4 regions of the Bradyrhizobium sp. LB11.1 genome follow, and region 4 is predicted to be linked to each of the others. Evidence: predicted binding sites of a transcription regulator. Region 4 holds the regulator's gene; each other region holds the start of a gene.
The links. The regulator PhoB, encoded in region 4, activates phosphate uptake and scavenging genes when phosphate is short. The targets are predictions, from matches to a motif close to TGTCATNNANCTGTCAT.
Positions count from the first base shown of each region.

Region 1: a site for PhoB is predicted at 732-748, ahead of ABIA96_RS24880 (OprO/OprP family phosphate-selective porin). Genes of this name have one in related genera too.
Region 2: a site for PhoB is predicted at 1,372-1,388, ahead of ABIA96_RS33330 (UDP-2,3-diacylglucosamine diphosphatase). Genes of this name have one in related genera too.
Region 3: a site for PhoB is predicted at 1,521-1,537, ahead of ABIA96_RS10170 (acetoacetate decarboxylase). Genes of this name have one in related genera too.

Region 1 covers NZ_JBEPTH010000010.1:112,548-114,746, forward strand. The annotation lists gene ABIA96_RS24875 (DegQ family serine endoprotease) at 1-486, opposite strand, end outside; gene ABIA96_RS24880 (OprO/OprP family phosphate-selective porin) at 801-2,199, shown strand, end outside.
Region 2 covers NZ_JBEPTH010000021.1:27,818-30,016, reverse strand. The annotation lists gene ABIA96_RS33335 (glycosyltransferase family 4 protein) at 1-522, opposite strand, end outside; gene ABIA96_RS33330 (UDP-2,3-diacylglucosamine diphosphatase) at 536-1,348, opposite strand; gene thiD (bifunctional hydroxymethylpyrimidine kinase/phosphomethylpyrimidine kinase) at 1,561-2,199, opposite strand, start outside.
Region 3 covers NZ_JBEPTH010000003.1:513,716-515,914, forward strand. The annotation lists gene ABIA96_RS10165 (transporter) at 1-464, opposite strand, end outside; gene ABIA96_RS10170 (acetoacetate decarboxylase) at 579-1,361, opposite strand; partial or broken gene ABIA96_RS10175 (patatin-like phospholipase family protein) at 1,578-2,199, shown strand, end outside.
Region 4 covers NZ_JBEPTH010000002.1:505,787-507,985, forward strand. The annotation lists gene ABIA96_RS06300 (GcrA family cell cycle regulator) at 305-817, shown strand; gene phoB (phosphate regulon transcriptional regulator PhoB) at 937-1,653, opposite strand; gene phoU (phosphate signaling complex protein PhoU) at 1,676-2,199, opposite strand, start outside.

The DNA of each region.
Region 1 (2,199 bases), on a different contig from region 4:
CAGTTCGTCCGAGTTGGTGAATTCGAGCGCAGGAAATTTCTCTTTGGTATCCTTCAGACGCAGCACCGCGAGATCGCTGCGGGAGTCCTTCAGCACGATCTCGGCCTCGAACTCGCGCTTGTCCGACAGCGACACCTTCACCTGGTCGGCGCCCTCGATGACATGGACGTTGGTGACGACGAGCCCGGATGAATCGACGATCACGCCCGACCCCAGCGACCGCTGCACCTGCTCCTGCTGCTGGCCGCCGCCGAAGAAACGGCGGAAGATCGGGTCGTCCAGCAGAGGATTGCGGTTCTGCACCACCTTGGCGGCATAGACGTTGACGACCGCCGGCTGCACCCGCTGCACGATCGGCGCATAGGACAGCCGTAGCTCGGCCAGCGACGACGGCACGCGGCGGTCCTGCGCGGCAGCCAGATTGAAGTGGGCCGAAAAGGCTATGCACAATGCCGTGACGACGGCGGTCCGGATCGATCGAAACATTCCTACCTCTTGGAAAAGATGCCGGAATATAGGCGCGTTCGCCCCCCAATAGAAGGGCGCCCAGCGGCAATTCGCCCCCTTTCCGGTGTGGCCGGCACGCAAGCACCGCGTGCAAAATGCCAATCTGGGAGGTGCCGCACATTGGCATGATGCGCGTCATCTTGCATGCTGCCCAACGGCGGATTCGGCTGCGGCGAAATTACATCAGTGGGAACCATTGCAGCCGTGGCGCGCCGTCGCGGGACAGTCATCGACCCTTCTTAGGCTCTCCCGTTGCGACTTGGGGAAGTTGGTCTAACCGATGGAGTGGTGACGTGAGCAGAACAAGAATTGCGGCCGCGGCGATTGGTCTCGCCGGCGCGCTGGCGGCCTCGCAGGCCCAGGCACAATCAGCAAGTAACAGCGATCAGGAGATCGCACTCCTGAAGCAGCAGTTGAAGATGCTGGAGCAGAAGCTGGACAAGCTCCAGAACCAGACCGCCGCGAATACGGCGGCCACGGCGAAGGCCAGGGCAGAAGCAAAGGCTGAAGCGAAAGCCGAAGCACGCTCCGAGGCGAAGGCGGTCGTCGCCAACGCCAATGCGGCGTATCCGGTCAAGGGCGCGCCCGCGTTATCCGGCGTTATCGTGACGATGCCGAACAACCGGCCGACCATCTGCACCGCCGACGGAGCGAACTGCGTCGCGATCACCGGCCGCGTGCATTGGGATGTCGGCGGCTACGACTATCGTCCCAACACGGCGGCCACCGTACCGCAGAAGCTGGACAGCGGCGAAAATGTTCGCCGCGCGCGGATCGGCCTCGCCGGCAAATTCTTCAACGACTGGAATTTCGCGCTGGTCTACGATTTCGGCGGCTCGTCGGACGGGTTTGGCGGCGCGGCTCCGGGATCGCTGCCCGGCGGCGGCGTCTCCGGCCTCGAGAATGCCTATCTCAGCTACACCGGCCTGAAGCCGTTCGGCGGAAAGATGGCGATCGAGGCGGGCGTCATGGACCTGCCCTACACCATGGACGAGGCCACGAGCTCCAACGACATCATGTTCATGGAACGCGCTTCGGCTGGTATCATCGCGACCAACATCGCTGCCGGCGATTTCCGTTCGGCAGCCGGCACGCGCTGGTTCAACGATCAGCTCTGGGCCGGCGCCTATGTCACCGGACCCGCGACGGGCGCAATCCACTCCGCTTCGAGCGCGGCACCGGCGGGCACGAGCGAGCAATACGGCGCCGTGGCGCGTATTGCCGGCAATCCCATCAGCGGCAAGGACTACTCGGTCCATATCGGTGCTAACGCGCAGTGGCTGATTCAGCCGCCGCGCAATCTCATCGCCAACACGCAGACGGTCGCGCTCAGCGATCGTCCGGAATTGCGTCTCGACCCGACCGCGCTGGTGTCGACGGGCGCGATCGCCAATGTCTCGGGCGCGCAGGTCTACAGCGTCGAAGCGGCTGCGACCTACGGTTCGTTCATCGTCCAGGGGGAGTACTTCTGGTACAATGTCGACCGCACCGCCAATACCGGCGTGCCGCTGGTCGGCGCGCCGAGCCTGAAATTCCAGGGCGGCTATGCGCAGGCCGGCTACGTGCTGACCGGCGAAGGCCGCAGCTACAACGCGGCGAACGCGGCCTATAACGGCGTCAAGCCCGCGCATCCGTTCTCACTCGAGGGCGGCGGCTGGGGTGCCTGGGAAATCGCGGGACGCTTCTCGACGA
Region 2 (2,199 bases), on a different contig from region 4:
CGTGTCGACGCCGCGCGGCCACAGCACGACATTGTCGAAACCGCGCTCGGCGAGCTCCCGGGCCAGCGCAGGCGTTGCCGCCATTACGGCCCGGCTCGAGCTGTGGAAACGCCGCAGCGCCCGCCAGATCAGGGATTCCGGAACCGGCACCCTGGCACGGACATATTCGGGAAAGCGGGTGTGGAAGCTGGTCGTGAACGGCAGCTTGCGCTGCCGGCAGTAGCGGCGGACCATTAGACCGATCGGCCCTTCCGTCGCGATGTGAATGCTGTCGGGCCGCGCTTCCTCGATCAACTTTGCGATGCGCGCCGGACGCGGCATGGCGAGCCGCACGCCGCGATAGCTCGGCATCGCAAAGGTGCGGAACGATTGCGGCGTCAGGAATGTGAACTCGACGCCAAAACCTTCGAAGCCAAGACCTTCGACGCGAAGCGTCTTGGCGGCGTCAGCGAGCTTGGTCAGCGTCCGAACCACACCGTTGACTTGCGGGTGCCAGGCATCAGTCGCGACCAGGATGCGCATCAAACGGCTTTCGTTAGGCAGCTCTTGCTGCCACCTGCGGGACTTCCGCCGGCTTTTGCACATGATCCGCCCAGGTGATGATCTCGAAACGGCCGTCGTCGTGTTCGACGAGCGCAGTGCAGCTCTCGACCCAGTCGCCGCAATTCATGTAGCGAATGCCGTTCTCGTCGCGGATCACGGCGTAGTGGATGTGGCCGCAGATCACGCCGTCGGCGTTATGGCGCCGCGCTTCGGCGGCGAGCGCCTGCTCGAACGCGCCGATGTAATTAACGGCGTTCTTGACCTTCTGCTTGGCCCATTGCGACAGCGACCAGTAAGGCACCTTGAACATGCGGCGGAAGAAGTTGACGAAGCGATTCATCTGGATCGCGAAGTCGTAGGCCTTGTCGCCGAGATGGGCGAGCCAGCGTGCGTTCTGAACCACGAGGTCGAAGATGTCGCCGTGGATGACGAGATAGCGCTTGCCGTCCACGCCGGTGTGAACAGTGTTCTCGACGACGTCGATGCCGCCGAAATGCGTGCCGTAATAATTGCGCAGGAACTCGTCGTGATTGCCGGGCACGTAAATGACCTTGGCGCCCTTGCGCGCCTTGCGCAGCAGCTTCTGCACCAGGTCGTTATGCGATTGCGGCCAGTGCCAGCTCGATTTCAGCGCCCAGCCATCGACGATGTCGCCGACGAGATAGATGGTGTCGGCATCGTGGTAGCGCAGGAAGTCCAGCAAAAGGTCGGCTTGCGAGCCGCGGGCTCCGAGATGAACGTCGGAGATGAACAACGTGCGAAAGCGCCGCTCCGGGCTCTCGTCACTCACATCGTAACTTCCCATGCGACAGCCTGTAACAATATCCCGTGACAGGGGGATGACGATTGAACCTTTGAGGCACCCTCAGATACGAATCAGACCTTGCCTCGCCCTCCCCGCGAATAGCAGTCGCATGCGACAATCCGGCGACATGAAACGGCAATGATTGTCCGCAAGACGCCGGAACCGCGGCCTCATTGGAATGCCGGAATGAATGGCGCGGCGCGGAGCCCGCGTCAGTAAAACTTGTGGAAATGATGGATCGGCCCGTGGCCGTGTCCAACGCTGAAGCGATCGGCGGCCGCGATCGCCGCGCTGATCCAGCTCTTGGCATTGCGCACGGCCGTCTCGAGATCCTCGCCCTTGGCAAGGCCCGCCGCCACCGCCGAGGACAGCGAGCACCCGGTGCCATGGGTGTTGCGGGTTGCGACGCGCGACGCGGCGAGCGCAATCGTGTTGTCGGCACTGACGAGATAGTCGATGCTCTGACTGCCCTCGCCGTGCCCGCCCTTGATCAGGACTGCGCGGCAGCCCAGCCCAAGCAGACGACGCCCCTGGCTTTCGATCTCGGCCTCGCTGCGCGCGACCGGCTCATCCAGCAGTGCAGCCGCCTCCGGCAGATTGGGCGTGATCACCGAAGCAAGCCGCATCAGCTTCGTGCGCAAGGCGTCGACGGCTTCTGCGGCTAGCAGGCGATCGCCGGAGGTTGCGACCATCACGGGATCAAGCACGACATGGCCAGGCTTCCAGCGCGCCAGCGCCGAAGCAATCGCATCGATGCTCTCGGCTTGGGCCACCATGCCGATCTTCACCGCGCCGACGTCGAGATCCGAGAACACCGCGTCGATCTGCGCGGTGACGAATTCGGCGGGCAC
Region 3 (2,199 bases), on a different contig from region 4:
AGCAGATGGGCGACATTGTCGACGCGATAACCGCCTTCGAGCACGCGCCGCGTCGCATCCGCCGAACACAGCGCCTGGTGGCGGCCCGAGACCAGCAAATGCTCGGTCATGGCGAAGCGCAGGAACGCGGTCTCTTCAGTCGCAGCATCGATGTCGCGGACGAGATCGGAGAACACGCCGTAGACGCAATGATCGATGACGTGAAGCTGCTGGAACGTGTCGTTCGACAACAGGAGGTCGCGCGCCAGCGGCGGCAGCTGTGAGGCCGCAATCCACGACCGCACGCGCGCGTCTGTCAGATTGAAATGCAGCCAGAGCCGGCCGTCATGGCTGAACTCGATCGGCTGGTCGATCGGCAGCGCCTCGGCGCTGCCATCGCTGTGCAGGCGGAACGCCCAGACCAGGCCGGGAATGGCCGGCGCAACATCCGACATCACGCTGGCAAGCTTTGCCGCCTCGACCATATTCGCTCCCACGTCAATGCAGCCCAGATCCGAGGGACTGTTCGTCTCCTCCGGATCTTCGCGGGTACTCGATTACATTACGCCAGTGTTACAGTTTGATGATGCTGTGCCGCCCTACTCCGCGGCCAGCCCCGTGGCGGCTGCAGTCTCCGCTTCCTTGATGTAATCGTGCACCACGCGGCCGAACGGCAGCGTCAGATCGGCGATGTAATGATGCGCGCCGATGCAGCGGCGAACCGGGAAATCCGCAACCGGCGCATTGACGTGCGGCACCAAATGGAGCCGGCCGGGGCCCATCCAGGAGCCCTTCGGCACGATATCGATGAGGTTGATCGCGACCAGCTGGCAGACCTCGAGGTGTCCGTCGACGCCCGGAATCATCTTCAGATTGACCTGCGTCTTCGACAGCGTGGCGCGGGTGAGATCGCCGTTGCCGGCCATGCTCTCGTGCTTGTAACCCATCGTGCCCATGGCGACGAGCTGGCCGGCATATTCCAGCGTGCCCGTCAGCGTGTCCTTGACGATCTCGAGTTTCGGATGGGCATATTTCTTGGGAAAGCCCCAGATCTCGCGGCCCGCCGCGATCGGCGGATCATCGTCGAGATACATCTGAGAAACGAAGTTGACCTCCTCGCCGCGCAGCCGCGCCGGGATCACGAGACCGGACTCGGTGTAGCTGCCGAAGCCGGAGGAATCAGGCATCTTGATCCATTCATAGTGCACGATCGGCTGATCGATCGGCTCCAACGGCTCCGGCAGACCGGCACGGATCAGGTCCGGGTCGGTCTCGTAGGTGATGACGAGGAATTCGCGGTTGACGAAGCGGTACGGGCCGGCCGGATAGCTCGGCCCTGCCGCCGGCATGGACGGAAGTCTCAGTACGTCTTCCCTGCGCATCCTGGTCTCCTGTGTGATGCTCGGCCGGCAACATCTCGCCTCGATGCAAATTGCTAGCCACAGTCCTTGACTGCGGTGTGACGATTGCGGTCAGGGACACGACCTCCGCCATTCCCGTCGCGGTTGACCTGCATGCAAAGGATGCATCGGCGCCAACTTTGTCATCACGCCGTCACCACCGCCCGCAATCGTTTGGGATAAGCAGGAGGCATCACCATGGACGCCCGCACGTCGCAACCGACACATCAGATCCATCAGCCGCCCGCACGGGGCTGGCGGCCCGAGCGCTGCGACCGCGTCGCGCTGGTCCTGCAAGGCGGCGGGGCGCTCGGCGCCTACCAGGCCGGCGTCTACCAGGCGCTGCACGAGGCCGGCATCGAGCCGGACTGGGTCACCGGCGTCTCGATCGGCGCGATCAACTCCGCGATCATCGCCGGCAACAAGCCGGAGAAGCGGCTCGAGGCACTGCGCATCTTCTGGGAGCGCATCACCAACCGCAAGATCTGGCACTACACGCCCGATGGTGACATCTTCCGGCAGTGGCGCAACCTCTACAGCTCCTGGATGACGTCCGCGATGGGCCAGCCGGGCTTCTTCACCCCACATCAGACCAATCCCTGGCTCAGCCCTATCGGCGCCCGGACCGCGACCAGCTAATACGACACCGCAGCGCTCAAGGCGACGCTGCTCGAGCTCTGCGACTTCGATCTCATCAACGAAGAAGACCCGCTTTGCCGTCGGTGCGGTGAACGTGCTGTCGGGCAATTTCATCTATTTCGACAACGCCCATGACGAGATCGAACCTGAGCACGTCATGGCCTCCGGCGCGCTGCCGCCG
Region 4 (2,199 bases):
CTCGCGAAACGCTAAATCCGTAGTCTTGCGGTGACGATTTCGCGGGATTTCGCCACGGAACATGTGGAAGCGAGTCGGCGGACTCTTGCGCGCGAGTCACGCCATATTGTAGCGTCTGGCTTGTCAGATACGACATCTCGTGCAGCGGTTCTGATCCCAAAAGTCCTCATGTACCGGCGTTAACGTTCGGGCGTCTCATTGCGCCCGGCGAGCCTTAAGGGATTCGGGCGGCACGGGTTTTTAAGGCTTAGGCATTCGCCGTGCGGCCCCAGGATGGTTGGCCCGCGGCGAAGGAAAGGGTGCAATGACGGTTTTGACCTGGTCCGACGATCGCGTCGAGCAGTTGAAAAAGCTCTGGGAGGCCGGACTTTCGGCCAGCCAGATCGCGGCCGAGCTCGGCAACGTCACCCGCAATGCCGTAATCGGCAAGGTGCACAGGCTCGGTCTGTCCGGCCGCGCCAAGAGCCCGTCGTCGGCCGCTCCCCGGCCGCGCAAGGCGCGTCCCGCGCAGCACATGATGCGGGTGAGCCGGCCGATCGCGCGGGGCAACACCGCGCTGGCGCAGGCCTTCGAGGTCGAGGTCGAGGCCGAGCCGGTCACCTACGACAATGTGGTGCCGATGAGCCAGCGGCTATCGCTGCTCGAATTGAACGAGGCGACCTGCCACTGGCCGGTCGGCGATCCCTCGAGCCCGGATTTCTTCTTCTGCGGCGGCAAGGCGCTTTCGGGCCTGCCCTACTGCGCCCAGCACTCGCGCGTTGCGTATCAGCCGGCGTCGGATCGTCGGCGCGCGCCGGTGAAGCCGGGACCGCGCTGAGTTCGTATTGCGATTAAGCTGGAGCCGTCGCGCGCCGACGGCCCTACAACAAGTTCAATGTCGTCACGGCGAAGGCCGCGACGACATCGGAATGTGCAGCGAGAGCTCGCTACATCAGCTCACAAACTTTGCGCCTGCTCCGCCTTGGCAAACCGATCATCCAGCGCATATCCGGCGCCGCGGACGGTGCGGATCGGGTCCTGCTCGCGGCCGAGATTGAGCAGCTTGCGCAGGCGGCCGATATGCACGTCGACGGTGCGCTCGTCGATGTAGATGTCGCGGCCCCAGACGCTGTCGAGTAACTGTTCGCGCGAGAACACGCGGCCGGGGTGCTCCAGGAAAAACTCCAGCAGGCGATATTCGGTCGGGCCGAGATCGATCGGTCGGCCCGAACGCGCCACGCGGCGCTTTTCGCGATCGAGCTCGATGTCGCCGAAAGCCAGGACGGTTGCGAGCCGCTCAGGGCTAGCGCGCCGGAGCAGGCCCTTCACGCGCGCGAGCAGCTCGGGCACCGAGAATGGCTTGACGATGTAATCGTCGGCACCGGTCGCCAGGCCCCGCACCCGCTCGCTTTCCTCACCGCGCGCGGTGAGCATGATGATCGGCAGCTGCTTGGTGTCGGACCGCGTCCGCAGCCGACGGCAGAGTTCGATACCGGACAGACCCGGCAGCATCCAGTCGAGCACGATCAGATCGGGGATGTGCTCTTTGAGACGGGTGTCGGCGTCGTCGCCGCGCATCACCGTCTCGACGTCATAGCCGTCGCCTTCGAGGTTGTAGCGGAGAAGCTCGGTCAGAGCTTCTTCGTCTTCAACCACCATAATGCGTGCGCCCATGGGGTCGTCGCTCCTTAAGGATTCAAGTATTGGGGACCGTCGTGGCGAAGGTCGTCATGTCGCCCTTCGGCCGCTTATCGGTGATGGCCTGGCCTTCGATCATGTAGAACACGGTCTCGGCAATGTTGGTGGCGTGGTCGCCGATCCGCTCGATGTTCTTGGCGCAGAACATCAGGTGGATGCAGAACGAGATGTTGCGCGGATCCTCCATCATGTAGGTGAGGAGCTCGCGGAACAGCGAGGTGCAGATGGCGTCGACTTCCTCGTCGCCCTTCCACACCGCCATCGCCGCCGGCAGGTCGTGCGCGGCATAGGCGTCCAGCACCGACTTGACCTGCTGCTGCACGAGGTCGGTCATGTGCTCGAGGCCACGGAACAGCTTGAGCGGATGGAAATCCGTCTCCAGCGCCGCGACGCGCTTGCCCATGTTCTTGGCGAGGTCGCCGATGCGCTCGAGATCGGTCGCAACGCGCATGGCGCCGACGATCTCGCGCAGATCGACCGCCATCGGCTGGCGACGCGCGATGGTAAGCACGGCGCGCTCCT